Regions from separate parts of the Alteromonas sp. 76-1 genome, predicted to be linked through region 2. Evidence: predicted binding sites of a transcription regulator. Region 2 holds the regulator's gene; each other region holds the start of a gene.
What was found. The regulator LexA, encoded in region 2, represses DNA repair genes until DNA is damaged. The targets are predictions, from matches to a motif close to TACTGTATNNNNATACAGTA.
Positions count from the first base shown of each region.

Region 1: uvrD (DNA helicase II) is a predicted target of LexA. The motif match lies at 1,461-1,480, and genes of this name have one in related genera.
Region 3: imuA (translesion DNA synthesis-associated protein ImuA) is a predicted target of LexA. The motif match lies at 1,869-1,888, and genes of this name have one in related genera.

Region 1 is NZ_LR136958.1:266,854-270,142, reverse strand. It holds gene ALT761_RS01090 (HAD-IA family hydrolase) at 1-352, shown strand, start outside; gene cysE (serine O-acetyltransferase) at 393-1,211, opposite strand; gene uvrD (DNA helicase II) at 1,533-3,289, shown strand, end outside.
Region 2 is NZ_LR136958.1:4,641,911-4,645,199, forward strand. It holds gene coxB (cytochrome c oxidase subunit II) at 1-741, opposite strand, end outside; gene lexA (transcriptional repressor LexA) at 1,326-1,952, opposite strand; gene ALT761_RS19770 (FG-GAP repeat domain-containing protein) at 2,093-3,289, opposite strand, start outside.
Region 3 is NZ_LR136958.1:55,822-59,110, forward strand. It holds gene ALT761_RS00220 (Y-family DNA polymerase) at 1-1,142, opposite strand, end outside; gene imuA (translesion DNA synthesis-associated protein ImuA) at 1,145-1,858, opposite strand; gene ALT761_RS00230 (hypothetical protein) at 1,977-2,492, opposite strand; gene ALT761_RS00235 (DUF885 domain-containing protein) at 2,492-3,289, opposite strand, start outside.

The DNA.
Region 1 (3,289 bases), 360 kb from region 2:
ATCAACTTTAAGTGAAAATATGACACTGGTAGGTATTACTAACGGCAATGTAAACGCTGACCAAATAGGTATTACGCCGTATTTCGATACCATTTTACATGCCAGCACTAGCCGACCTATGAAACCTTCACGGGCTATGTTCGATGAAGCAGCAAGCTTTATAGGAGAAGCGCCGGAAAATATATTGCATGTGGGCGATAACATCATTAAAGATGTGTATGGGGCGATAAATGCGGGGTTTCAGTCTGCTTGGTTTGCATGCAACCGAGAAATGCATTTACCCCGTGAGAGAGCATCTGTACTCCCTCACGTGGCATTAGATTCATTAGACGAATTAGCTTACTTCTTGTAAGTAAATCAGTAAGTAGCGCTTTCTCTTAAGGTACTGGCGCTTAAGGCTTTTGCGAGTAAGGCGCGTTATCTTCTAGCACGTTCTGGCGCATAGAATCGCAAGGGCGCTGGCATACCGGGCGTCCAACCACTTTAGCCGGCACACCGACTACGGTAACGTGCGGCGGTACATTGTCTAACACAACACTACCCGCTCCCACTTTAGAGCCTTCGCCAATTTCGATATTGCCAAGAATTTTAGCACCCGCGCCTACCAACACGCCTTGGCGAATTTTAGGGTGACGGTCACCCGACTCGTTCCCAGTTCCGCCAAGGGTTACGCTTTGCAAAATAGACACGTTGTCTTCTATAACTGCTGTTTCACCCACCACAATTCCGGTAGCATGATCGAACATCACCCCTTTACCTATTTTTGCGGCAGGGTGAATATCTACGCCAAAGGTAGCCGAATTACGGCTTTGTAAGAACAAAGCAAGTTGATGTCTACCATGCAACCACAAGTAATGCGCCATGCGGTGAACTTGCACTGCGTGGAACCCTTTAAAGTGCAACAGTGGCACTAAGAAATCATCTACTGCGGCGTCTCGAGCACGAATAGCATTAATATCTGCCATTGCCGACTCACTAATTGACGGCTCTAACAAATAGGCTTCATCGAACACTTCACGAATGGCAATAGCCGGCATTACTTCATCAGCCATTTTGCTTGATAATATAAAGCTTAACGACGACTCAAAATTGTGATGTGCTGAAATACAGGCATGAACATAGCTTGCTAGTAGCGGCTCGCTTTCTGCCACAGTTTGCGCTTCTTTTTTTAACGATAACCAAAAGTCAGTCGATGGAGAGAGTGCGTGCATGAGGCAGTTCCTGTAAAAATAAAGTTCAGAGCCCACTTAAACGCGGGTAAAAGGCCTACATTGTATTAGGCAATATAATGGCTCGAAGTGTACATGAGCCACAATTAAAACAACACCTACAGACTACGCTTCAAGCGTGAAAATTGTTCAACTTATCGATAACCCGCCCGTGAATACGGCTGATATCATCTAAACATGGCTAAATTCATCGCTAAAAATTCCCCCTAGCCGCTAAGCTTCATCAAACAAGCCTGTATAAATTCACAGTCAGCTGGCATAATGTTGCAGCATTGAAACTAGACAAATTAGGTTGACCATATTATGGATGTATCCCGACTGCTTGACGAGCTTAACGACAAACAACGTGAAGCGGTAGCAGCCCCTCTTTCTAACGCCCTCATATTAGCTGGCGCGGGAAGCGGTAAAACTCGGGTTTTGGTGCATCGCATAGCATGGTTAATGGAAGTGGAAAATATTGCCCCTTTTTCTATTTTAGCCGTAACCTTTACTAACAAAGCCGCGAAAGAAATGCGTGGCCGAATAGAATCATTAATGGGTCGTGGTCTGAATAATATGTGGATTGGTACTTTCCACGGATTAGCCCACAGGCTGCTTCGCGCTCACCATGCAGAAGCTAATTTGCCTGAAAACTTCCAAATTCTTGACTCAGACGACCAATACCGTTTGATTAAACGTATTTTAAAAGCCATGAATTTAGACGAAAAGCACTGGGTGCCTCGTCAAATTCAGTGGTACATCAATGGTAATAAAGACGAAGGCCTACGCCCTCAACATATTGAAACCCACAACGACCAAACCCAGCAAAAAATGCGTGAGATTTATGCCGCGTATCAAGACGCGTGCGACCGCTCAGGGCTTGTGGATTTTGCCGAGTTATTGTTGCGTGCACATGAGCTTTGGGCTAAAAACCCTGAAGTGCTCGCCAACTACCAACGACGTTTCCGCGCCGTATTAGTTGACGAATTCCAAGACACCAACAACATTCAATACGCATGGCTACGCATGCTGTGTAGCGGCAATCAAAACAACATTATGATTGTGGGCGATGACGACCAATCTATATACGGCTGGCGCGGCGCGAATGTTGATAATATTCAGCACTTCTTGAAAGACTTCAATAACCCCACAACCATTCGATTAGAACAAAACTACCGTTCTACCGGCACCATTTTGAAAGCTGCCAACACGGTTATTGATAATAATACGGGCCGATTAGGCAAAGAGCTTTGGACAGACGGCAACGATGGCGAGCCCATCTCTGTTTATGCGGGGTTTAATGAGTTAGATGAAGCCCGCTTTATTGTGTCGAAAATTAAAGACTGGCTGAACCAAGGTAATGCGTTAAAAGACACTGCCATTTTATATCGCAATAACGCCCAGTCGCGGGTATTAGAAGAAGCCTTACTGCACCAAGGTACACCGTATCGCATTTATGGCGGCCTTCGATTCTTCGAACGCCAAGAAATTAAAGATGCACTTGGCTATCTTCGCATGATGAATCACCCTCATGACGATGCCGCCTTTGAACGTGTGGTGAACACGCCTACTCGCGGTATGGGTGAAAAAACCCTCTCACAGGTACGAGAAGCCGCAAGAACACATAACTGCTCAATGTGGCAGGCTAGCCAACTACTCATTAACGAAAACGCGCTAAAAGGCCGTGCACTTAATGCCCTTCAAAGTTTTGTGCTGTTAGTTACCGAGCTTGAGCAAGCTACCGTAGATGAGCCTTTAGAAAAACACGCTGATGTGGCCATTAGGCAATCAGGCTTATATGCCATGTATCAGGCCGAACGTGGCGAAAAAGCCCAAGCGCGACTAGAAAACTTAGAAGAATTGGTTACCGCGTGTAAGCAATTTACCGTACCTGATGAAGCAGAAGAAATGACGCCACTTTCTGCCTTCCTTGCTCATGCCTCGTTAGAAGCGGGCGAAACCCAAGCAGGTACAGACCAAGATGCCGTGCAGATGATGACTATTCACACTGCTAAAGGGCTCGAATTCCCTATGGTATTTATGGCCGGTGTTGAAGAAGGCATGTTTCCAAGCCAGATGAC
Region 2 (3,289 bases):
GCCATGATCTTTGCCGCATAGCTCGGCACACTGTCCACGATAAACACCAGGCTCATTTACCTTTGCCCAAGACTCGTTAATAAACCCAGGGTTAGCATCTTTTTTCACTGCAAAGTCCGGTACCCACCACGAGTGAATAACGTCATCAGAAGTAATAAGAAAGCGCACTTTTTGCCCTGTGGGGATGACCAACGGACGGTCGACCTCCAACAGATAGTTCGTGCCTTTTTCGAATTTGTTTTCAATTTGCTCTCGCTGCGTCGCCATTAACGAATAGAACTCAACGTCCCTGTCCATATACCGGTAGTGCCACTTCCACTGGGAACCAGTAACGACAACGGTAAGATCGGGTTCGCTGGTATCTTCCATCGCTATAAGGGTTTTAGCGGCAGGAATAGCCATAAGAATAAGAACGATGAAAGGCACGACCGTCCATGCAATTTCCACTTTTACATTTTCATGGAAGTGAGCGGGCTTAGCGCCTCTGGATTTACGGTGCAAGTACATGGAGGCAAACATAACCCCGAAAACTGCAACAGCAATTGCGATACAGATAAAGAACATCAACATATGCAGGTCGTAAACTTGACCACTTATGTCTGTTGCGCCTCGGCGCAAATTTATGGAAGAGCCTTCGCCCGTTGCTGCATCAGCAAACAGTAGTGGCGAGGTAAGCAAAAGTGGAAGCCCGTAAAGCCACTTTGTCACTTGTGTCGCCGCTTGTGTCGTTACTCGTTTCACTCAACACCTCCGTTATAACAGAAGCATTGACGCACTGGTTGCGCTGCGCTTCTGGCAACTGATACCCGAAATCCAACTTTTAACTTAACTATCTAGCCTTAGTTGTAAACCAAAGTTGCAGCTATTGTTATTATTTTGTTAAATACAGTATAAGAATTGCTCAATAAAACGCACAAGTCTAGTCTTTTCTGAGAAAAAACAATTGCAGCGTTGAATTTTTAATCAAAAGTTGTATGTAAGAGAAATGACACATACAACAGCGTATGGATGCTGTAGCGATAATTAGTGAGCTTGTTTGAAACGCTCATTTTGAACGAGATAGGCAAATAGAAGCTGCCAATAAGTTTCTTATAATCAAAAGCTAGTTGCGTAATTTTGATTATTTTTCAAACAAAATAGGTGACAAAAATAGCGCTAGCTAGCACTGAAAAAGGTGACATAAATAGAAGAAAATATGTGGGAGCGGTATCTGGTGGCTTTTAAGAGATTTCTTAGGCTTAAATACGATTATGGTGTAAGCAAGGTATGGTAAACATACAAAAAAGCGGCCTATAAGCCGCTTTCTTTACTAAATAGCTAAAAGGTTACATCCAGTCAGCATTTCGAATAACACCAACGGCAATCCCTTCAATGGAGAAAGGCTCTGACGCTAAGTCGACTTTAATAGGTGAAAATTCATCATTTTCAGCGTGAAGTAATACTTCGCGGCCACGCTTTTCAAGGCGTTTAACAGTAACGTCTTCATCGACACGTGCCACTACCACCTGCCCATTATGGACATCCGTAGTACGATGCACGGCTAGCAAGTCACCATCAAGTATACCAATGTCTTTCATACTCATACCGCTTACACGAAGTAAGAAGTCAGCGTGAGGCTGAAACAGGGCAGGGTCGACCTTATAATGAGACTCTATATGCTCTTGCGCTAGAATCGGCTCGCCCGCAGCCACTCGGCCAATAAGAGGAAGCCCTTCTTCTTCAGGGGTTTCATCTTCAAGAGGAATATTCAACTTAATACCACGAGAAGTGCCTGGAAGGATTTCGATGACGCCTTTACGGGCCAACGCTTTTAAATGTTCTTCAGCGGCATTTGCAGAACGAAAACCTAAATGACGGGCAATTTCTGCACGGGTAGGCGGCATGCCAGTTTCGAGCATCGTTGTTTTTATAAGCTCGAGAACTTCTGTTTGTCTTGCTGTGAGTGGGCGCATAAAAGACCTGTCTGTCTATACAGTTCCTGTAAGTATATACACCTAAAAGGAAATGACAAGCATTGGATGCTATTTACATGCTTCGAACACTTGCCATAAAAAAAGAGCCCTACCTTAGTAGAGCTCTCTGCAAACATCTACTAATGCACCCATATAGCGCTAGAATAGGTAGACGTTTGTATTTCAAGGTTCCCTGAATCAGCTTTGCGCACTTTCAAATTTCCGTAATCTTGACCTTGCCGACTTGCAAACGCAGGACCGCGCCACCTTACAAAGCCATCGGTTCCAAAGCTAACAAGATGGCTATAAATGTTAAGTGAGAAATCGGCTGTATTATGGCTAACGCCAATAAGATTCTGGTTTTGTTCAGTAGTTACGTCAGCTTGAATATTCGTTATATCTGCAGGTATGCTCGCACGCAAGCTCTCGGTAAGCGCCTCACCAGAAAAGTCATAAACAATCAGCTCATCATCATAATTCGTACACGCTAATTCCGGCTGCTCATCTGAGTCTGCATTAATAGTAATTAGCTGATCGCATATACCGTCCACCGACGCGGCTTGTGATAGTCCTGCATCGGTTATCTTTAATACTTCCATGCCAGACTCGTTAGTTGTCAACGCTACAAATGCACTTCCGTTTGAAATAAAGGGAGCGAGGTGCGTGACATGACCGATATTATAGTTAGCAATAATCAATTGGTTTTGAATATCAAAAATATTCAGTTCAGTCCCAATCATTACTAATGCGTCAGTGAAGCCATCGAAATTCATGTCTAAGGCTTCAATTATGCCAATATTGCTATTACTACTTGAATCATACTGCCAGTGAACCTCACCATTGTGTAGCTGGATAGCGGCGAAGCTTCCATCGTAATAATTGGTTGTCGATGTAAACAAGTCGCCTGCACCATCATTGTTAAAGTCGGTTGCTATAGAGTTAGTGCCTGCGCCCCAGTTCTCTGAAACTGTATCACTTAGTTCTATATTTCCCTCTTTATCCAACATGATATAACGTGACGAGCCATAGCCACTTTCAGTTGAAGAAATAAAGAATATTGCACGCTCATCATTGTCGATGACATTTGCCCAACCAGCTGACGAAAAGCTATCTAACTGTACTTCCGCAGTATTTTCTTTGATAGTAATTGTGCTGCCATTCAGTTCTGCGGTGATAAGTTCATCAGCGCCAGTAGTCGAAACACCGGTTCCCCACAACACCTCTGTTGAACCATCATTATCTATATCACCCACTGTAATTGATGTTACACCATGGTCTTGTGAACTCACTCGCCATAGCTCACTCAAATTACCATCGATCATTGTGTAGGCAGTAAC
Region 3 (3,289 bases), 150 kb from region 2:
TCAAACGTGTGGCTGTTTCCCGCTTTAGGATGAAGCGTACTGGCATTGCCTAATTTAGCTTTTAATCTTCCAATAAGTTGTTTTTGTGCCACGGTGGTAAATCGATGTGAAAAGAAATCGTTTCCATCGTTCTCAATGGACTCGAATTGCTGGCAAGTTAGGGATATAGCAACGGCGGGTTCCGGCAATAGAAGCGTCTCAATTTTAAGTTCAACCAGTGCCAACCAGTCCTTTTGTGCAGCAAAAGGCATAGCCCCATTAACCTCTATTAATAAGGGCTCTTCTTCTCTAAAGTGCACGCGAAAAATAATAGATGAGGTGAGTAAGTTTCGTGCGCGTAAGTAGTGTTCTAGCGTAACTAGTAGGGACTTAATACTCGGCAATAAGTGTTGAGTGTTCTCCACTTCAAACGATAGCGTTTTTGTTCGCTGAAATTTTTCCGAAGGCCTGAATAAAGCATATTTTGGGAAGGTTTCTCCCCTTAGGGCGGTTAAATAACGAATAGTATCGTTTGAAAAGCGCTGTCCAAGTTCATGAACAGGAAGTTTAAGTAGTTGGCCTACCTGTCTGACACCTACTTTAGCAAGTGTGGCAATGGTTTTTGAATCAAGCGAGGTCTGCTCTAGCTTACACCGTGACAATAGTAATATTATGCTTTCTTTATTATCGGTATAGCGGTTTGTTTTATTGTGAGCGAGAAGGCGAGCTGCCTCCACCCCCCATGCTGTGGCGAAGTAATAATGAATACCCGCAGAATGTAGTTCGTTTATAAGTACATGCCATAAAGCGTCAAGGCCACCGTAATACTGCAGTAAATTATCAAGTCGAATAGCGATGGCGTTGTGATCATCAATTACAATATCTGATGCGAGTGGGTATAACCGATGTGCAAGAAACAGAAGCGTTTCCTTTTCGGTATTACGGTTAAATTCCAGAATGTGCACTTGAGGGCAAAGCGCAGCAGCTTGTGCAAGCCCTTGGCCGCATTCAATTCCTTTTTTAATGGCGTGCGAATTAGCTTGTACTACTTGGTTGCCTTGTTCGTGATAAACCACAACAGGAATTTCACCGTCGGTGGCGCCGCCATCGTTTTTATAGGCATCAAGGGTTAACTGATAGCAGTAAAAATAAGCCCATAGCATGATTAAATCACCGAGTGTAATGTTGGCTCGGTTTTCTTATTATTCTGCATAGCCGATTGAATGGCGTGGTTGTTAGGGGTCCATGAGTGGGGGACCACAATATTCGATACGGGCCATCCATGACGCTGCTTAATGATATTAACAACCAATTGCGCATCACGAATATGCAGACTTAAATCGAGAGCAATGGGAAAAGAAGCCCCTTGTTGATGAGGGGAAGTAAAAAGTAAGCAAAGGGTATCGTTATGCGATGCAGCCACTTGTAAACGCCGAGCTGCTTTTGCATCCATAGTATTATTCCAAAGCAATACACAATGACAAGCTGCACTTTTTAAGCATTGCTCTGCTGCCCACAAGGCTTCTTTATCTGTTTTTGCAAGCACGACAATGACTTGTTCTAAGTCTACGCCTAAGCTGCTTAACCAAGGTGCTTGAAGCTGTGCGGGTGGTTTTATAAATACACGCAGTTTGTGCGCCCGATGCATCGTTAAAACTTGTTTAAAAAGCGTGATTTCCCCAATACCGGTTAATGACGCAATTCTGACTACTCCGGAAGTCGCGATACCACCATGCAGGGCCTCATCTAAAACACGAGGACCCAGCAAAAACTTGTTTTCACTTACAGGCTTCTCTCGAGCTCGCCATATATGAGGGTGCTTATCAAAAAGCGCCGCTTTTGAACGAGTTTCATTAATGGGTGATATAGGAATATTCATAACACTATAATACTGTATATATGTACAGTATTATAGTGTAGAGGTTTGTATTTTCAAGATAAGGCAAATAGTTAAGTTTGTGAAGACATCTAACTATCTGAAAAAATTACTCAAATTTTTACGCTGTGCTGGCATCGTTGCTGGCAGGACTTTTTTTAGTGTTACCGCCTACCGAGCTAGTAATTAATTGGCAGGCCCCGATAAAACCATCAGCGCTGTTTTTAGACCATGCCATACGAATAGGGCCTGGCATTTCTTTAATCACGTCTCGTACATCGCTTTGCGATACATCGGTGCTGTTTAATGCAGAATCTAATGCTTCTTCTAGCGTAGCGCCTTTTTCACAGCAGGCCATTACAATACTTGAGAAGTTAAGCATAAGCGGCATAAGCGCAGTATGTTGTTGCTGACTTATCAAGCGACTTTTGTAAGCACTTTCAATGCGAGCGGCATATGTTTTTTCTAAGGCATCTGTCACTAGCACTAAGTTTTTATAAGCATGATTAACTTTATTACCACTTTGTTTTGCTGATGAGCGTGTAAGCGTAAGCTCTCGTTGCAGCGTTTGTACACGAAGTGCTAGATAAATCAAAAACAGGACAAGCAGCCCTATGATCCCAAATGCAAATATCATTACATCGCCGCCTTTTGTTCTTCTATGAATTGATTAATTTTTTGCTCTAAAATAAAGAGGGGTATAGACCCATTTTCTAAAACTGCTCGGTGAAATTTGCGCACATCGAAATGCTGCCCAAGTGCAATCTCAGCCTTTTCACGTAGCGCCTTTATTTTAATTTCACCGATTTTATAAGAGAGAGCTTGGGCTGGCCATGATATGTATCGGTCAATTTCAGTATTCACGTTATGCTCTGATAAAGCCGTATTGGACATCATGAAATCAACCGCTCTATCTCGGCTCCATCCCATGGTGTGCATGCCGGTATCTACTACAAGACGACACGCACGCCACATTTCATAGCTTAGGCGGCCGAAATTATCATAGGGGTCTTCATAAATGCCCGCTTCAATTCCTAAAAATTCAGAATACAAACCCCAACCTTCACCAAAGGCCGAAATATAAGTGTTACGACGAACCATGGGTAAATTTTCTAATTCCGCCGCTAAAGATATTTGTAAATGATGCCCAGGTACAGCTTCGTGCAATGTCAGTGCTGGAAGGGCATAAAGCGGGCGCTTATCTAGCGCATAAGTATTTACCCAATAATAACCAGGCTGATCGTCACGACTAGGATGAATATAACGACCCGTGGTGTACTTAGGGGCGATACTATCGGGAACCGGCGCTACGCCATAAGGTGTGCGAGGCAAGTATTCAAATAGCGAGGGTAATTTTGCGTCCATCTTTTTCGCTATAAAAGAAGCCTCTTTAAGTAGCTCTTCTGCGCTGGAGGCATAAAATTGTGGGTCTTC